2 regions of the Nonomuraea sp. NPDC050310 genome follow, and region 2 is predicted to be linked to the other one. Evidence: riboswitches for the same ligand, from Rfam matches in the RefSeq annotation. Region 2 holds a riboswitch; the other holds the start of a gene.
The links. A riboswitch is a leader RNA that binds a small molecule or an ion and turns the genes downstream of it on or off. The one in region 2 is predicted to bind S-adenosylmethionine.
Positions count from the first base shown of each region.

Region 1: another riboswitch for S-adenosylmethionine. It lies ahead of thrC (threonine synthase); the one in region 2 lies ahead of AB0I67_RS28660 (aminotransferase class V-fold PLP-dependent enzyme).

Region 1 covers NZ_JBFAKP010000004.1:26,045-30,455, forward strand. Annotated here, with positions in the region: gene AB0I67_RS13055 (trehalose-6-phosphate synthase) at 1-1,294, opposite strand, end outside; gene AB0I67_RS13060 (RNA polymerase sigma factor) at 1,325-1,879, shown strand; SAM riboswitch class I at 1,964-2,103, shown strand; gene thrC (threonine synthase) at 2,117-3,343, shown strand; gene AB0I67_RS13070 (MoaD/ThiS family protein) at 3,343-3,618, shown strand; gene AB0I67_RS13075 (cold-shock protein) at 3,864-4,064, shown strand; gene groL (chaperonin GroEL) at 4,395-4,411, shown strand, end outside.
Region 2 covers NZ_JBFAKP010000014.1:157,406-161,816, reverse strand. Annotated here, with positions in the region: gene AB0I67_RS28665 (DoxX family protein) at 1-676, shown strand, start outside; gene AB0I67_RS28660 (aminotransferase class V-fold PLP-dependent enzyme) at 1,176-2,474, opposite strand; SAM riboswitch class IV at 2,516-2,631, opposite strand; gene AB0I67_RS28655 (TerC family protein) at 2,730-3,452, shown strand; gene AB0I67_RS28650 (FAD-binding oxidoreductase) at 3,442-4,411, opposite strand, start outside.

The DNA.
Region 1 (4,411 bases), on a different contig from region 2:
GCAGCGCGCGGGCGGTCTCGCCGACGTCGAAGGGGTTGACCACCAGCGCGTCCTCGCCCAGCTCGGCGGCGGCGCCGGCCTCGCGGGAGAGCACGAGCGCGCAGCGGTCGGACAGCACCGGCCCCTCCTTGGCGACCAGGTTCATGCCGTCGCGCACCGGGTTGACCAGGAGCACGTCGGCCAGGCGGTAGGCGGCCAGGCTGCGCGGGTAGTCGTCGTCGACGTTGAGGATGAGCGGGTCCCAGTCCTCCGTGGCGTACTCGTCCTCGATCTCCTTGGCGCAGCGCTGCACCGCGGCGGTGTACTCGCGGTACTCGGGCAGGTCGTGCCGGCTCGGGTAGGCGAAGGCCAGGTGCACCACCCGGCCGTGCCACTCGGGATGGGCGGCGAGGAACTCGCGGTAGGCCATCAGGCCCCGCACGATGTTCTTCGACAGCTCGGTGCGGTCGATCCGCACGATCAGCCGCCGCCCGCCGGTCTGCTCCCGTAATGCCGCGACATGGGACTCGACGTCGGGCTCGCAGGCGCGGGCCCACAGCGCGTCGCCGTCCACCCCCAGGCTGTGGACGCCGATGCGGGTGGTGCGCCCGTCATGGGTGACCGCGCCGGCGGAGACCTCCGCGCCGAGCAGGTGGCGGCAGCAGTCCATGAACGCGCGCGCCCAGCGCTCGGTCAGGAAGCCCGCGTGGTCGGCGCCGAGGATGCCCTCCAGCACCTCGCGCCCCACCTCGTCGGGCAGCAGCGAGAAGTACTCGGGCGGCGCCCACGGCGTGTGGCTGAAGTGCGCGATGCGCAGGTCGGGCCGCTCGGCGCGGAGCATCGCCGGGGTGAGGGTGAGGTGGTAGTCCTGGACCATCACCCGCGCCTCGTGCGCCGCCTCCTCGGCCAGGGCCAGCGCGAAGGCGCCGTTGTAGTCGCGGTAGGACTCCCACTCGCGCTCGAAGCGGGTGCCGAAGTGCGGGCTGGTCGGGATGTCGTAGAGCAGGTGGTTGACGAACCAGAGCGTGGAGTTGGCAACCGCGTTGTAAGCCCGGTGAAAGGTGGCCGGGGGAATATCCAGCATGCGCAACGGACCGGTGTCGTACCCCGCGTGGTCGAGCCGGCCGCCGGGGGCCTGCCGTACCGCGCCGCGGTCGCCGTCGGACAGCGCGGCACAGACCCAGAGCACGTCCTTGGCCACCCCCGACAGGCCCGAGACCAGCCCGCCGCCGCCGCGTTTCATCGTCAGGACGCCGTCGGCGTCGACCGTGAAGGAGACCGGCCCCCGGTTGGAGGCCACCAGGACGCTGTTCATGAAAACCCTCCCCGCTCTTAGGATCTCTCTATGGCGCTTGATGAGCTAACCGAGGAACTGGCCCGATCCGCAGCGGGCGGCGATCACCGTGCGCTCGGTGAGCTGCTCAAGCGGATCGAGCCCGATGTGTTGCGGCACTGCGCCCGGATCTTGCCCTACCACCAGGATGCCGAGGAAGCCTGCCAGGACACGCTGCTGGCCGTGGCGCGAAACATCGGCCGGTTCGAGGGGCGGGCCCGCTTCAGCACGTGGCTGCACATCGTGACGGCCAACTGCGCGCGCACCACCTACCGCTCGCTCAAGCGGCGCGCGGCCGAGCAGACCTCCGACGAACTGCCCACCCAGCGGCCCGACGTGCGCCGGGTGAGCGTGATCGCCGGCTCGCGGCTCGACCTGCTCGACGCGATGGAGGCGCTGGAGGCCGACAAGCCGGACCTGGCGCAGGCTCTGGTGTTGCGCGACATCGTCCAGCTCGACTACAACGAGGTGGCCGAACAGCTCGGCATCCCGCTCGGCACCGCCAAGTCGCGCATCCACCAGGCGCGCAAGTACGTGCAGGCGGCACTGGGCGAGGACTACCGCTGAGACGGCCTGTCTCGACTGGCGAGACGCTGAGTTGTCAGCGTCGCCAGTCCAGGTAGAGTGCTGCGCAGAAACACAACTTCATATTGCTCATCCAGAGGGGTGGAGGGACCGGCCCTGCGAAGCCCCGGCAACCCTCCCGGTTCGTGCTCGTGACGTGACGAGGCCGACCGGGACAGGTGCCAATTCCGGCCCGTGACCAAGGTGGTCGCGGGCGAAGATGAGGGAAGGCCTCGCTTCATGTCGCTCGACTTCGGCCCTGCTGTCGCGCTCTCCTGCCGCGAATGCGGCACGCGCTACGACCTCGGTCCCCACTTCGCCTGTCTCGAGTGTTTCGGGCCGCTCGAGGTGGCCTACGACTTCGGTACGGTGACCCGCTCGGACATCGAGTCCGGTCCCGACAACATCTGGCGCTACCGGCGGCTCCTCCCGGTCCCCGTGGACGTGACCGAGAAGCGGAACATGAACCCCGGCTGGACCAAGCTGGTCCGCGCCGAGGGGCTCGGCAAGTCGCTCGGTCTCAAGTCCCTGCACATCAAGGACGACTCCGGCAACCCCACCCACTCCTTCAAGGACCGGGTGGTCGCGATCGCCGTCGAGGCGGCCCGCACCTTCGGTTTCCACACCCTGTCGTGCTCCTCCACCGGCAACCTGGCCGGCGCGGTCACCGCCGCGGCCGCCCGCGCCGGGCTGGAGGCCTGCGTCTTCATCCCCGCCGACCTGGAGCAGGCGAAGATCGCCATGGCCCGGGTGTTCGGCGGCAAGCTGATCGGCATCGAGGGCACCTACGACGAGGTCAACCGCTTCTGCTCGGAGCTGATCGGCGACCCGGCCGGCGAGAAGTGGGGCTTCGTCAACGTCAACCTGCGGCCCTACTACGCCGAGGGATCCAAGACGCTGGCCTACGAGATCGCGGAGCAGCTCGGCTGGCGGCTGCCGGACCAGATCGTCATCCCGGTGGCCTCCGGCTCGCAGCTCACGAAGATCGACAAGGGCTTCAAGGAGCTCGTCGCGCTCGGCCTGGTCGAGGAGAAGCCGTACAAGATCTTCGCGGCCCAGGCGACCGGGTGCTCGCCGGTGGCGGCGGCCTACAAGGCCGGGCACGACGTGGTCCAGCCGGTGAAGCCGGACACGATCGCCAAGTCGCTGGCGATCGGCAACCCGGCCGACGGCCCCTACGTGCTCGACATCGCCCGCCGGACCGGCGGCGCGGTGGAGGACGTCACCGACGCCGAGATCGTCTCGGCGATCCACCTGCTGGCCTCGACCGAGGGCATCTTCGCCGAGACGGCGGGCGGGGTCACCGTGGGGGTGCTGCGCAAGCTCGTGGCGGCCGGGAAGCTCGACCCCGAGCTGGACACGGTGGTGCTCAACACCGGCGACGGCCTCAAGACCCTCGACGTGGTCACGGCCGAGCCGTCCGCGGTGATCAAGCCCTCGCTCGACGCGTTTAGGAAGGTTATCTGATGAGTGTTTCGGTGCGGATTCCGACAATTCTGCGCACATACACGGGCGGAAGTGCAGATGTGCGCGGGGAGGGCGCGACGCTTCGCGAGGTGCTCCAGAAGCTCGACGCCGACTTCCCGGGTATCGGCGCGCGAATTCTGGATGAATCGGGCAAGATTCGCCGTTTTGTCAATGTCTATGTCGGGGAAGAGGACGTCCGTTTCTCCGAGGGCCTTGACACCGCGACGCCCGAAGGCGCGCAGATCTCGATCATCCCGGCGGTCGCGGGCGGCTGATCCGGCCCCTTCCGTACGACGCACCCCCTGGGCCCTCGCCCGGGGGGTGTTCGTATCTGCAGGGACATTTCAAACTTAAAGGAAATGTAGCGCTAAGCAGTTTTGTGCTTGACTCTGTTCCCCAATGCCACCTCACAGGTATGGTCGAGTGCGGTCGACTGGCTGGAAATCCCCTTAAGTCAGGAAGACTGCGGATCTTGCGAGAGGAATGGGCGAGGTCCGGAGCCCAGTTAGAGGAGTCGGAAGTGGCGCAGGGCACCGTCAAGTGGTTCAACGCGGACAAGGGCTACGGCTTCATCGCGGTAGACGGTGGTAAGGATGTCTTCGTCCATTACTCAGCGATCATGATGGACGGCTATCGGTCTCTCGAGCAGGGCCAGCGGGTCGAGTTCGAGATCACGCAGGGACAGAAGGGGCCGCAGGCCGAATCTGTCCGAGCGGTCTGACACACACCTGGCCGGTGGTTCGTACGGCAACGCAGTCCGTGCGAACCGCCCACGAACGCGCGTGGCCGGGTCCGTTCCGGACCCGGCCCGAGCCCCGGCCTCCGGCGACCCGTCCCAGGTGAGGCACCCTCATGAGCAGCCGACTCATGGCGTCGGCTTGCACTCGACCGGGTAGAGTGCTAAACAGTTCGTTGGCACTCTCGATAGCAGAGTGCCAATGATGGATCGAGGCGATGGGGCCTGCCGCAGGGAGATGCAGGCCTATATGCCGTCGCGGGCTTCGGCTCGATCCCTTATGCAAACCACCCTGCATCTGGGAGGTCCAGCCTTATGGCAGCCAAGATGAT
Region 2 (4,411 bases):
CGACGCCACGACCCAGATGTTCACCCAGGCCGGAGTGCCCCAGCCCCAGCTCGCCGCCACGTTCACCATGGTCGCGGAACTGGTCGGCGGCGCTCTGCTGATCCTCGGGCTGTTCGTGCGGGTGGCGGCGCTTCTGCTGCTGGCCGTCACGATCGGGGCGATGATCTTCGTGCACTTCCGTAACGGGATCTTCATCGCCGACAACGGGTGGGAGCTCGTGGGGGCCCTGGGGGCGGGGTGCCTCATGCTCATGGCCACCGGGGGTGGGCGGCTTGGGCTTGACGGGCTCTACCTGGCTCTGCGGCGGCGCAACAAGGCGCGGGACGCCGCTCAGGAGGAGTTGTCCACGGCTCGTCAGGCGCGGGAGGACGCCGAGCGCAAGGCCGCCGAGGCCCGTACCGAGGCCGCCGAGGCCGAGGCGGCCCGTGCCGCCGACCGCGAGGCCCGGCGTGACGCCGTCCAGGAGTCGACCGGGGCCACCCGGGACGTCGCTCGCGACGCCGCCGACGACGCCCGTGACTCCGCCCGCGACGCCCGCCACTCCGCGGCGTCGGCCCAGGCCGCCGAGGAAACCCGCCCCAACACCGTGCCCCAACAGGCCCACGGCCTCTCCGAGGCAGACCGCAGGGACATCGACGCCTTGCTCGCCGACGAAAAGCGCCGCGGCGAATCCTGACCCACCCAACAGCGGGCGGGCCGCACCGGGCCTGAGGCCGGGGTGGTCGGGCCGCGGTGGTTGGGCTGGCCGGACCGGGGATGCCGAGGTGCCGGGCCGGGGTGGCCGAGGTGCCCGGCTTAGGGATGCCGGGTGGCCGAGGTGGCCGGGCTAGGGATGCCGGGGTGGCCGGAGGGGCCGGGGTGAGCAGGCCGGGGGCCGGAGCCGGGGGCCAGGCGGACCCACCGCCCGCCCCCCGCCGCCACCCGATACGGCGAGGACCCCGTGCGGCGGCTGCCTCCCACCGATGCGGCGAGGACCCCGTGCGGCGGCCGCCCTCCCACCGATGCGGCGAGGACCCCGTGCGGCGGCCTGCCTCCCACCGATGCGGCGAGGACCCCGTGTGGTGGCCGCCCGTCCACCGATGCGGCGAGCACCCTGTACGGCGGCCACCGGTCCACCGATGCGGCGAGAACCCCGGACAAGGGCCACCGAGGCGGCGAGGATCCCGCGTGGGGGGTCAGCGGGTGGTGAGGTTGTGGAGGGCGGTGAGGAGGCGGTCGATGTGCTCGTCGGTGGTGCCCAGGCCGATGGAGGCGCGGACGGCTGAGGCGGTGCCGTCCTCACAGCCACCGTCCGCAGTCCCCAGCAGGTGCCGCACGAAGGGATGCGCGCAGAACTTCCCGTCCCGCACCCCGATCCCGTACTCGGCCGACAGAACCTCGGCCACCTCCCGAGCGGTGAACCCGTCGACCACGAACGACACGATCCCCACCCGAGGGTGGTCAGCCCCCCACAGGGAAAGCTCCCGCACCCCGGAAAGGCCCGCGATCCCGGCCCGGAGCCGCCCGATCAGCCGCTCCTCCTCCCGCACGAGCGCCGTCCACCCGGTGGCGGAGAGCGCGTCGCAGGCGGCGGCCAGCGCGATGGCGCCGAGCACGTTAGGGGTGCCGGCCTCGTGCCGGGGCTCGGGGTCGTCGTGCCACTCGATCTCGTCGTTGACCGCCCGCACCGCGCCGCCGCCCTTGAGGTACGGCTCGCCCGCCGCCAGCCAGTCCCGCCGCCCGATCAGCACGCCGGCGCCAAAGGGCGCGTAGAGCTTGTGCCCGGAGAAGGCGACGTAGTCGAGGTCGAGCGCGGTGATGTTGAGCCGCCGGTGCGGCACGAGCTGGGCGGCGTCGACGAGGATGCGCGCCCCGTGCCGGTGGGCGATGTGCGCCAGGGCCGCGATCGGCCACAGTTCGCCGGTGACGTTGGAGGCGGCGGTGACGACCAGCAGCTTGGGGCCGTCGATCCCGGCGAGGGCCTCGTCCACGGCGCGTACGGTCTCGCCGGGGAAGGCGGGCGGCGCCAGCCGTACGACATCGGTCCAGGGAAGCAGCGAGGCGTGGTGCTCGGTGTCGAAGACGACCACGGTGGTGCCTTCGGGCAGGCAGCCGGCCAGCAGGTTGGTGGAGTCGGTGGTGTTCCGGGTGAAGATCACCGCGTCGTCGGGGCGGGCGCCGGCGAAGGCCCGCACGGTGTGCCGCGCCTGCTCGTAGCGGGCGGTGGTGAGCTGGGAGGCGTAGCCCGCGCCGCGGTGGACGCTGGAGTAGGCCGGCAGGGCGGCGGTCACGGCCGCGCTGACCGGCTCCAGACAGGGCGCGCTGGCGGCGTAGTCGAGGTTGGCGTAACTCACCAGCCGGCCACCCTTGACCGGAACCTCCAGGTCGGCACCCAGGACCGCGGGCAACTCACGCGCGCCGGACTCGCCGGGCGAGGCGGCGGGGGAGGTGGTGCTCTGGGCGGGGACAGAGCTGAAGATGCTGAGCGTGGACACGGCGAACTCCTTCGAGGCCTTGGGCCCCGATCCGTCCGTGGAGCCCGCGCTTGCCCGCCACACCTCGTGACGGACCAGGTCCTCACCCGGGGCACCCCGCCGCGGACGCGAGGGTTGCCGGCCAGCAAGCCGGGGCTGTGCGCTGGCACTCATGACCTTCGTCGGAACTATAACCGACACAGGGGCGGAAACCGCAAGTCGCGAACTTTCTCGAGTCGACGATCGTTGTGTGCAGATTGAGCAAGGAGGTACAGAATGCTGGACTGGGTGACCAACCCAGAGATCTGGATCGGGTTTCTCACCCTGGTCGCACTCGAGATCGTGCTGGGCATTGACAACATCATCTTCATCTCGATCATCGCGGGGAAGCTCCCGCCCGAGCAGCGCGATCGTGCTCGGGTGCTGGGTCTCGCCGCCGCGTTGATCAGCCGCCTGGCGCTGCTGCTCGCCCTGTCGTGGGTGATCAGGCTGACCGAGCCGCTCTTCACCGTGCTGGGTCAGGAGATATCCGGACGAGATCTGATCCTCATTCTCGGCGGTCTGTTCCTGCTGGCCAAGAGCGTGCTGGAGATCGGCCACAGCATGGAGCTGAAGGACGGCGAGGGGGGCACCAAGCGCAAGGTCACCTCGTTCGCCTCGGCGATCATCCAGATCATGATCCTGGACATCGTCTTCTCGCTGGACTCGGTCATCACCGCGGTCGGCATGGTCGACGAGCTGGGCGTGATGATCGCCGCGGTCATCGCCTCGGTGATCGTGATGCTCTTCGCCAGCGGCCCGATCAGCCGTTTCGTGGACCGGCACCCGAGCATCAAGATGCTGGCGCTGTCCTTCCTCGTGCTGATCGGCGTCGTGCTGCTCGCCGAGGGCTTCGAGCAGCACATCAGCAAGGGTTACATCTACTTCGCGATGGCCTTCTCCCTGGTCGTGGAGATGCTGAACATCCGGATGCGGAGCAGGCACCGGGCTAAGCAGTAAGGGTCCGCTCGCCGCCGAACAGGCCCGCCGGGTCGAGGCGTCTCTTCGTCTCGGCCAGGCGCGCGCCGTACTCCGGGGTGAAGGCCCGCGCGATCTGGTCGGGCCCGGCGGCGAAGTTGAACGGCGTGTAGCCGGTCGCGGCGGCGCCGAGTCCGGCCGAGAAGCGGCCGCCGAAGTCCTGTACGGCGGCGGCGACGTCCGGCCCGGGCGCGAGGCTGACCGCCTCGGCCACGAACTCGCCCTGGGCGTAGGCCAGCCCGGGGTCGAGCTGCGGCGCGCCGCCGATGTGCCGCACCAGCCACAGCAGGTACGGCTCGGCATCCCGGGGCGAGATGCCGGCGAGGTAGTCGATCGCTTCGTCGCTGAGCCCGGCCAGCATCTCCGCGCGCAACATGAACGGCAGCGGATCGGTCGGGTCGGCGGTGATCTCGTCGATCCGGTTCGAGGGCATTGGCCCGGTGAGGTCCATGACGAGTCCCGGCAGCGCCCGCAGCGGCGCGAGCAGCTCGTCCATGCCCGAGTGGTCGGGTCCGGGGTGGCACAGGCAGATCCGGGCGACCGACTGGCCGCGCATGGGCGGCGGCACGAAGGGCGCGTCCGGCACGTGCAGCACACCCACCGCGGAGGTCAGCTCGCGCGGCACGGTGGCCACCCAGTCGCGGTAGGCGAGGAGGACGTCCCTGGCCAGGTCGGCCGGCCACATCATGGACCCGGCGTAGAGCTGCGCGGCCGGGAACAGCCGGGTGCGCAGCGCGGTGACCACGCCCAGGTTGGGCCCGAAGCCGCGCAGCGCGGCCATCAGCCCGGGGTCGCGCTGGTCGTCGACCCAGCGGATCTCGCCGTCGGCGGTGACGAGCTGGAGTTCGACGATGGCCTGCGCGGCCAGGCCGAAGGGCCGGGCCAGGAAGCCCAGGCCGCCGCCGAGGCTGTAGCCGACGACGCCGACGTCGCTGGTGCTG